3 regions of the Photobacterium gaetbulicola genome follow, and region 1 is predicted to be linked to each of the others. Evidence: predicted binding sites of a transcription regulator. Region 1 holds the regulator's gene; each other region holds the start of a gene.
What was found. The regulator CRP, encoded in region 1, controls carbon source genes, mostly activating them, when cyclic AMP is high. The targets are predictions, from matches to a motif close to TGTGANNNNNNTCACA.

Region 1 (3,281 bases):
GTAATGGAGTCTATCGTGCGCTCGATGGATGACTACCTCAATTACATCACCCCGCAGTTTTCCCGTACTCATATCAACTTTCAGCGAGTACCAACGGTCGATACCTCCAACCCCCTCAGTGCCAAGGGGATCCCGAGCCTGGATGAAAGCTTCGTGGTGATCCGCTTCCGCGGGATCAAAAATGTCGACTTCCCCTACCTGCTGTCGATGATTCAGGGCTCGTTTATGTCGCGCCACAACACCCTAGTGGTACCCGGCGGCAAGATGAGCTTCGCGATGGAGCTCATCATGCGGCCGCTGATCCAGCAGCTGATTGATACGGGGAAGATCGGGTAAGAGCGGCGATAGGCGATAGGCGATAGGCGATAGGCGATAGGCGATAGGCGATAGGCGATAGGCGATAGGCGATAGGCGATAGGCGGGATTTTACTCTGCCCCTGGCCCATCGCCATCTTTTGCCGCAGTATTACTCTTCTACCACCTCATACGAATGGGTCATCTCGACCCCTTCCCCCAACATCAGGCATACCGAGCAGTATTTTTCCAGCGAGTCTGTCACCATCTTGGCCACAACGGCTTCATCCAAGTTTTCTCCGGTAACGACGAAATGCAAGTTGGCCGTGGTAAAAATACGCGGGGCCTGCTCGCGCCGAACCGAGGAGATCTGCGCTTCGCAACCGGTAATTTTCTGCCCCGCCGACTTGAGACCGTCAACCACATCCACCGAGCTACACCCGCCTGCAGCCATCAACACCAACTCCATCGGACTCGGTGCTTTTTCGCCACCGTTACCGTCCATAACCACGCTGTGGCCAGAATTTGACTGTCCTAGAAAGGTCATATTCTCGACCCATTTCACTCGTGATTGCATTGCTTTCTCCTTACAACTTTTAGGGGCTTTTGGCACTATCTAGCAACTGTGTGATCATGTGCACACTTATGACTACAAAATGGCCTTTTCAGATAGATCAATATCAAGAAAAGCGCGCCGAAAAAAGATAAAATCTGAACTAATTATTCACGTGAGCTTGCAGCCCAGCGGTTGACTGAATATCCTAAACGACGAGCTAATTATGATTAGGCCCAGCCTCATTTTGAAGGACGTCGTTGTTGGGCAACAAACGCAGAGGAAGTTAGTAATATGGTTCCAGGTAAACCTCAAACAGATCCAACTCTAGAGTGGTTTCTTTCCCATTGCCACATTCATAAATACCCATCAAAGAGTACTTTGATCCACGCGGGTGAAAAAGCAGAGACGCTCTACTACATCGTCAAAGGTTCTGTTGCGGTCCTGATCAAGGATGAAGAAGGTAAGGAAATGATCCTGTCTTACCTAAACCAAGGTGACTTCATCGGTGAATTAGGCCTATTCGAAGAAGGCCAGGAGCGTACCGCATGGGTTCGTGCCAAGACCCCTTGTGAAGTCGCAGAAATTTCGTTCAAGAAATTCCGCCAGCTTATCCAGGTCAACCCGGATATCCTGATGCGCCTGTCAGCACAGATGGCAAGCCGCCTTCAGGTGACCAGCCAGAAAGTCGGTGACTTGGCGTTCTTGGATGTTACCGGCCGTATCGCACAGACGCTATTGAACCTGGCCAAACAGCCAGATGCAATGACTCACCCAGACGGTATGCAGATCAAGATCACCCGCCAGGAAATCGGCCAGATTGTTGGCTGTTCCCGCGAAACTGTGGGCCGCATTTTGAAGATGCTGGAAGAGCAGAACCTGATCTCCGCCCATGGTAAAACCATTGTTGTTTACGGTACGCGCTAAGCAACCCGTTGAAACAAGTCGATCCCCAAAAGCCGCATCATGCGGCTTTTTTATTGCCGTTCGCCAACCCTTTTCATACTTACACAGCATTAGTGTCTAGTGCATCACTGTTTTTATGCTTGTATCTATTCCGTCCAATGCTACATTGTGCATATCAACCCTCATCACCTGTAATGGAATACCGGTATGGATATCGAACGCTATTCGCCACACAGCTCTCACCACGTACAGCGCGGGGTCATTTCACCGCTTCCAGATACCATCGAAATGACCGGGTTCAGTGACAGCCGCCACTATCTCGAGCAGCACGAAAGGGTGAAACGCTATCCGCCAGAAACGCACCTGGGCTACCCACTCGACAGTTTCAAGCATTAGTGCAGTCCATAGAACAAGCCTGCGACCACGGAGGCCACAGGCGCTAGGGCTTACACTAACCGCTGCGAGTACGACAGCGTCAGTTTACATCGGTACTTTCGAAGATCTTGTCAGCTGACGCCTCAACAAAACCGGAATACAGCTCACCGTCTTCCTTAGGGTAACGCTTGGCAAACTCATAGAAGCCGCCGGGAATGGTATAGACACCATCGGTAAAACCGACCTCTACCCTATCTGCCATGGTCGACGACTGCTCCAACATCACCTCGGGGCTCCCCTTGACCTCACCGCCTGAGCTATTGATTTCAAACCCGTTGTGGCGCAGCAGGTGATTGACCTCGGCCACCTCGGTAAACTGCTCGAGCTGATTGAGGCTGACGGTGAAATGATTGGCACCAAAGCCATGGGCGGCCAGCCAGCCGGCATACTCGCTCTCGGCCGCCAGCAACTCATAGGTCGCGTAGTCCAGGTCCCATAACCGGCCACCATACAAAAAGGCTGGATCATGCATGGCCTGCTCGGGCACCTGTTCAACCAGATCCCTGACCGTTTGCTGCAGCAGGGAGCTAAACTGGCCGACCATCAATTCGCTGATAAACACTTTGGGTGCCAATGGGTTGGGATGCTCAAAATGCTCGGCGTACAGCTTTTTGGCCTCGAAGTGGTAGCGGCCACACGGCTTGTAACCAAGCGCGATAAACGGGGCCGCCAACCGGTCAAGACCGACCATCGGTAAGTTAAATGTCCGCAGCGCAATATGGTCGTTGAGCAGCGGCTCCTCCTCGGTCAGCAGATCGTGAACCTGAGCAGCCGAGGGGCACAGACGCTGGATATAATCCTGCCATAACTGTTCAAATAGTTGCTCTACCCTTTCCATGTGCTCGCTATCCTCTTTGGCTAGTGAATGATTGACGATGGCTCTCACAGCGTGAGACCCGGTGAAAGCTGAGCGGGTAACTCCGGCTTCTCACCTTCCATCGATGCCATCGGGTATGCACAGTAGTCTGCCGCGTAATACGCACTCGGCCGTAAGTTCCCCGACGCCCCCGGGCCGCCGAATGGCGCATCGCCACTGGCTCCCGTTAGCTGGCGGTTGCGATTAACGATCCCGGCCCGGATATGCTCGACAAAA
Region 2 (3,281 bases), on a different contig from region 1:
CACGTGAGTCAATGATTTCACGACCTAGAACTTTAACGATCTTAGACATTGTGTTTCCTCTTGCTTTATCTTCAAATTAAAAGCTAAAAAAATAGCTGCAGCCATCACTGCCACAGCTATCCGTAATCCTTACTTGTTAAGCTCACCGCGCTGGTTTGCACCAGCCGCTTTCACGAAGCCTTCAAATAGAGGGTGGCCATCGCGAGGCGTAGAGGTGAACTCAGGGTGGAACTGAGCGGCCACAAACCATGGGTGGTTCGGGATCTCGATGATTTCCACCAACTTCTTGTCTGCAGACAGACCAGAAATTTTCAGACCTGCTTTCTCTAGTTGAGGAAGTAGGTTGTTGTTTACTTCGTAGCGGTGACGGTGACGCTCATGAATCGTTGGGTTACCGTATAGTTCACGCGCTTTCGAACCTTCAGCCAAGTGACATAGCTGAGAACCAAGACGCATAGTACCGCCAAGGTCAGATTTTTCGGTACGCTCTTCAACGTTGCCTTCGCCATCAACCCACTCAGTGATCAGGCCAACAACCGGGTTCTTGGTATCAGCGTTGAACTCAGTAGAGTGAGCGCCTTCAAGACCCGCAACGTTACGTGCGAATTCAATCAATGCCACCTGCATACCCAAGCAGATACCTAGGTAAGGGATGTTATTTTCACGGGCGTACTGTGCAGTCAGGATCTTGCCTTCTACACCACGGCCGCCGAAGCCACCAGGAACCAAGATAGCGTCAAGGCCTTGCAGCGCTTCTTCGCCTTTGCTCTCGACATCTTGCGAGTCAACGTACTTGATCTTCACAGACAGGCGGTTCTTCAGGCCTGCGTGCTTAAGTGCTTCGTTCACTGACTTGTAAGCATCTGGTAGTTCGATGTACTTACCCACCATACCGATAACAACTTCGGCTGTCGGGTTAGCTTCTTCATAGATCACCTGTTCCCACTCAGAAAGATCAGCTTCCGGCGCTGTAATACCGAAGCGCTGACATACCAAGTCATCAAGACCCTGAGCCTTGATAAGCTGTGGGATCTTGTAGATGGAATCTACGTCTTTCATTGAAATAACGGCTTTTTCCTGAACATTACAGAACAGTGCAATCTTGGCACGCTCGTTAGCAGGGATCATACGGTCAGAACGACATACCAGGATGTCTGGCTGAATACCGATAGAAAGCAGCTCTTTCACAGAATGCTGGGTTGGCTTAGTTTTCACTTCGCCAGCCGCTGCCAGGTATGGAACCAATGTCAGGTGCATGAACATAGCACGCTCGCGGCCTAGTTCTACAGCTAGCTGACGGATAGCTTCCATAAATGGTAGAGATTCGATATCACCTACTGTGCCGCCAACTTCGACGATAGCAACGTCGTGGCCTTCTGCACCAGCAATAACACGCTCTTTGATGGCGTTGGTGATGTGTGGGATAACCTGAATCGTTGCACCTAGGTAGTCACCACGACGCTCTTTACGCAGTACATCAGCGTAAACACGTCCCGCAGTGAAGTTGTTGCGCTTAGTCATCTTGGTACGGATGAAACGCTCATAGTGACCTAGGTCAAGGTCAGTCTCTGCACCGTCTTCCGTTACGAATACTTCACCATGCTGAATCGGGCTCATTGTGCCTGGGTCAACGTTGATGTAAGGGTCTAGTTTCATCATGGTCACTTTCAGACCACGTGCTTCTAGAATAGCCGCTAGTGATGCAGCAGCAATACCTTTACCTAGTGAGGATACGACCCCGCCCGTAACAAAAATGTAATTCGTCGTCATGTTTTACCTGGAAGATTGGTATAGAGGATATAAAAAGTATCTGGACGGGAAATTAGTATACCAGACACACTTTATCGCCACAACGTGAAAACTATCACAGCACGTTTGGTTTTTTTTTGTCTCAAATCAATTCTACTAAACTAGGTGACTATAGATTGACCATTCCTCCGTGCGGCCGCCCGTATCCCCTCCACCTAGCTCACTTTGTCTTCAGCTCGTTGCGCTTGACCTCGTCCCAGATTGCATCCAGGTACTCCAGTGAACAATCGTCAAGGCGCTTCCCTCTTTCTAGCACAGTTTTCTCCACTTCGCGAAAACGGCGCTCAAATTTCTGGTTGGCCCGCTGCAGAGCCACTTCCGGCTTGACCTGCACATGGCGGCTGAAGTTGGCCACCGCGAACAGCAAGTCTCCCATTTCCTCTTCGATTCTATCCTGATCCGGTGACACCTGGATGACCTCTTCCAACACCTCGTCAATCTCCTCCTGGACCTTGTCGAGCACCGGACCCAGAGTGTCCCAGTCAAAACCGTGCTTGGCACAGCGCTTTTGGATTTTATCGGCCCGGGTCAGTGCCGGCAGCGCGCGCGGGATATTGGCAAGGACACTGCTATCCTCCCCTTTGGCGGAGCGCTCCTTGGCCTTTTCTGCTTCCCAATTGGCGTTGATGTCAGCCTCACTGGCAAACTCGGTATCAGAAAAGACATGGGGGTGGCGGCGGGTGAGCTTTTCGTTGATCCCCTGCACCACATCATCAAAATCAAACAGCCCCTGCTCCTTGCCGAGCTGGCTGTAAAATATCACCTGAAACAACAAGTCACCCAACTCTTCTCGGACATCATCCCAATTCTGCTGCTCAATCGCGTCGGCCACTTCGTAGGCTTCTTCCAAGGTATGCGGCACGATGGTGGCGAAGGTCTGCTTCAGATCCCACGGGCAGCCATTGTCCGGATCACGCAGCTTGGCCATGATCTCCACCAGTTGTTCGATAGGGCGTTGTGATTTACTCATAGGGTTAATCTCTGTCTGCAAAAGAAAAAGCGGCAGCCTTGGCTCCCGCTTTTGTCATTAAATCTAATACTGCTTAGTGCAGCCTTTTCGCCTCGGCGACGTCTCTCACCTGCTCGATACGCTTGAGTACCCGGCTCAGCACTTCCAGATCGGTCAGCTCGATATCGAAATCCATGATCGACATCTGCTTCTTGAAATCAACCCGGCTCTTCATACCGGCCACTTTGACCTTCTCGTTGGCTAAAGTGTTGGTCAACTCCTTGAGCAGGCCGTTACGCTCTGCCGCGGTGACCCTCACCGTAATGTGGTAGTTGCCGACAAAGCCGCCGCCCCACACCGTATCGATGATCCGCTCCGGCGCGACATGACGCAGCTCCTCGAGTTGCTCACAGTCACTGCGGTGAACCGAAATCCCCCGCCCCTGCGTCACAAAGCCCTGGATATCATCGCCCGGGATCGGCTGGCAACAACGGGCAAGGTGGGTCATCAGGTTATCCACCCC
Region 3 (3,281 bases), on a different contig from region 1:
GGTGGAGTACAAGCACCACCTCGAGCCGCTCAAGACCGATAGCGGGGAGATGGTTAAGTTCCAGTCGATCGAACAGGCAGGGGAGTTATTACGCCCGCTGGGGATCACCAGTGTGACGCTCCGGGTGATTGATCCCTATGATGAGTTCTCGCCTGACGGCCAGCTCAGCCAATGCCGGGAAGATATGACCATCGCCTTGTAAGCCGCTTTACAGAATAAAGTACTTTTCCAGCAAGCCGGCGGTGAAGTGGGTCTTGAGGTAAAAGCCTCGCGGCAGGGTCTTTATCGGCTGGCCGTTGGCACCGTAGGCTTCTGTCAGCGCTTTGCTGTTGGCGGCTTTCGGACGCAGTTGCAGCACTTCGCCGTGGCGGGCAGTGATCTGCTCGACCTGGCCGAGCACGATCATATCCATCAGCTCTTCCCAGTCTTGCCTTAGTTGCTGCTCCTCTTCTGCCGAAGGGCTCCACAGCAGCGGAGAGCCGACATGGCGTTCGGCCAAGGGAATATCGCGCTCACCCTCTACCGGGATCCACAGCACCCGGGCCAGCTTGTGGCGAATATGACTGTTTTCCCAGCACAGGCCGTGCAGCCCTATCAGCGGAGCCACACAAACGAAGGTGGTTTCCAATGGCCTGCCGTGATACCCGACCGGAATGGTCTTGAGCTCAATGCCGAGGTCCGCGAAGTCTGGTACCGGCTTGCTGCCAGCACTGGCACCGAGGTGCCATTCCAGCAGTTGACCCACCCAGCCTTTGTCACGTCGCAGATCTGGCGGGACAGTGATATTGGCTATTTGCGCCAGTTCACCGAGGGTCATCCCGGCCAGTGCGTTGGCACGCATCAAAAGTTCCTGTTCAGTCTTCGGGGTCGGTTGCATGGTGTTTACCTTCTGTATGGCAGGCGATCCTACCATAGCCGCGGTGGAGGATCCTATTCCCCAGTTATCCACAGGGTTGGGTGGCAAAAAACTTTATTATACCTCATCTGTGCATTTATACAGGGGTTGGTTGGTAATTTGACCAGTTGGATGGTGGTTTTTTGAGTGGTTGGTGCTTTTTGATGTGGATAAAATGCTGGGTGGTTGATCTTTGACCGATCTAAAAATGTGGCAGGGATGATCTTGTTATAAAGTGGCGCTGTAACTCGATTTTTATGCTTTAGTGTATGTTTAGTAAGGTTTTTATTGGGTTTTTATGCAGTGGTGACCCGTCCTTTTGTTGTTGCGTTTGATACACTAACCCACGGGATTGACGGCTTCTTCACAATTCTATCCACAGAAATCGTGTATAAATGTGGTCTATGTCTCATTGTGATGTTTATAAAGTATCCAGCAGCGAAAAGTTATCCATATTGTGAGGCTCAGCTAGGAAAATAGACGGATAAATAACAATGTTTGTTTACCCATAGGGTTGTCTGTGAAAAAATCACTATTAATAGAGATTTAATTGAGGTCGTCCAGTGATTGATGGCGATGGGTACCGCCCAAATGTGGGTATTGTGATCTGTAATAGCCATGGCCAAGTATTCTGGGCTCGACGATATGGACAACATTCCTGGCAGTTTCCGCAAGGTGGGATTGATGAGGGGGAGACCCCTGAGCAAGCCATGTATCGGGAATTATACGAGGAAGTAGGGCTAACCAAGAAGGATGTACGGATTGTGGCGTCTAGCCGCCATTGGCTACGTTACAAATTACCCAAGCGGCTGGTTCGCTGGGATTCCAAGCCGGTTTGTATCGGGCAAAAGCAGAAGTGGTTTCTGCTCAGTCTAGAATGCGATGAGTCTAAGGTGAATATGCAACGTGGCAGTACGCCGGAGTTTGATGGTTGGCGCTGGGTCAGCTATTGGTATCCCGTGCGGCAGGTTGTGTCTTTCAAGCGAGATGTATATCGCAGAGCATTAAAAGAATTTGCTGCCATAGCCATGCCTTTTAAAGAGCGCAAAGAACGAAAAAAGCGCCGGGGCAAGCGCGGCTAAGTCAGTTGGTAGGGAGCGGGGCGGATTATGCTGACGCAACTAAGAGAAATTGTTGAGAAGGTGGCGGCGGCCCCGAGTCTGCTTGATGCCCTCGAACAACTGGTGATCAGCACCTGCAAGGCCATGAAGACCGAGTGTTGTTCGGTCTACATTGCGGATCAGCAGCGCCAGCGTTTTACTTTGATGGCGACCAAGGGGTTGAGAAAGCCCCATCGTTATGTTGGCTTGCCTTTTGGCCAAGGGTTGGTTGGCTTGGTGGCCGACAGGGCGGAACCAATTAACGTTGCCGATGCCCGGCATCATCCCCATTTCAAACATCTCCCCGGGATCGGGGAAGAGTCTTTCAGCTCCTTTTTTGGTACGCCGATTATTCATCAGCGCCAAGTCCTTGGTGTACTGGTGATCCAGCAGCGTGAGCAGCGCGAGTTCGACGAGAGTGAAGAATCCTTCATGGTGACGTTGGCCGCGCAGCTGGCCGTGTTGCTTGCCCATGCCAAGGCGCAGGGAATGTGGCCGGATCAGCACAACGGCCTTCACTTGGTAGGCTCTGCAGCCTCCACCGGGGTGGCAGTTGCTCGCGCCTGGTGGGATGACAACCAGCCTCGGCTGGAACACGTGGCCCCGGCCTCCTGCCTGGATCGCGAAGCGGAACAAGAGCGTTTGACCATTGCTATCGAAATGGCAAGCGCTGAGTTTCGCCGCCTGCGCAAGCGCTTCGACAGTGAGCTGCACAAGGAAACGCTGGCCATATTTGACCTGTTCAGCCACCTGCTCAATGATCCCATGCTGAGAAAGGATCTGTTCCACAAAATTGCCGGTGGTGATTTGGCCGAGTGGGCGATCCGCCAAGTGGTGGAAACCTACTCTGCCCGCTTCGCCAATATGGAGGACGCCTACCTCAAGGAGCGGGCGCAGGATATTCGTGAGCTAGGCCAGCGGTTGCTGTTCTTTCTGGCCAATGAAGAGGTTTCCGAACTGTCTTGGGAGGAGCCGGTTGTTCTGTTGACCCGCGAGCTGACCGCCGCCATGCTGGCCAGCGTGCCGCGCGATAAGCTGGCTGCCGTCGTATCCCAGGAAGGTGCGGCCAACTCCCATGCCGCGATTCTTTCCAGAGCTCTGGGGATCCCCGCGGTGATGGGGGTCGATTTTGTGCCGGAGAAAATCCACAACAGCCTGGTCATTGTCGATGGCTACCGTGGCGACCTGCTGGTCAACCCGAACCGGCATGTGCTGGCTGAATACTTGCGCCTGCAGAAGGAAGAGCAGGAATTGGCAGCAGTGGTTGAAACCGGGTTGGATAAACC

Region 2: a site for CRP is predicted at 1,854-1,869, ahead of C9J03_RS18845 (CTP synthase). Genes of this name have one in related genera too.
Region 3: a site for CRP is predicted at 1,292-1,307, ahead of rppH (RNA pyrophosphohydrolase). Genes of this name have one in related genera too.

What each region holds. Positions count from the first base shown of each region.
Region 1 covers NZ_PYME01000004.1:50,693-53,973, forward strand. Annotated here, with positions in the region: gene C9J03_RS04405 (phosphoribulokinase) at 1-336, shown strand, start outside; gene C9J03_RS04410 (OsmC family protein) at 467-871, opposite strand; gene crp (cAMP-activated global transcriptional regulator CRP) at 1,142-1,774, shown strand; gene C9J03_RS04420 (hypothetical protein) at 1,961-2,149, shown strand; gene C9J03_RS04425 (DUF1338 domain-containing protein) at 2,229-3,026, opposite strand; gene astD (succinylglutamate-semialdehyde dehydrogenase) at 3,071-3,281, opposite strand, start outside.
Region 2 covers NZ_PYME01000023.1:58,786-62,066, forward strand. Annotated here, with positions in the region: gene eno (phosphopyruvate hydratase) at 1-49, opposite strand, end outside; gene C9J03_RS18845 (CTP synthase) at 130-1,770, opposite strand; gene mazG (nucleoside triphosphate pyrophosphohydrolase) at 1,970-2,779, opposite strand; gene relA (GTP diphosphokinase) at 2,853-3,281, opposite strand, start outside.
Region 3 covers NZ_PYME01000009.1:120,465-123,745, reverse strand. Annotated here, with positions in the region: gene C9J03_RS10110 (DUF6482 family protein) at 1-202, shown strand, start outside; gene mutH (DNA mismatch repair endonuclease MutH) at 209-877, opposite strand; gene rppH (RNA pyrophosphohydrolase) at 1,459-1,977, shown strand; gene ptsP (phosphoenolpyruvate--protein phosphotransferase) at 2,005-3,281, shown strand, end outside.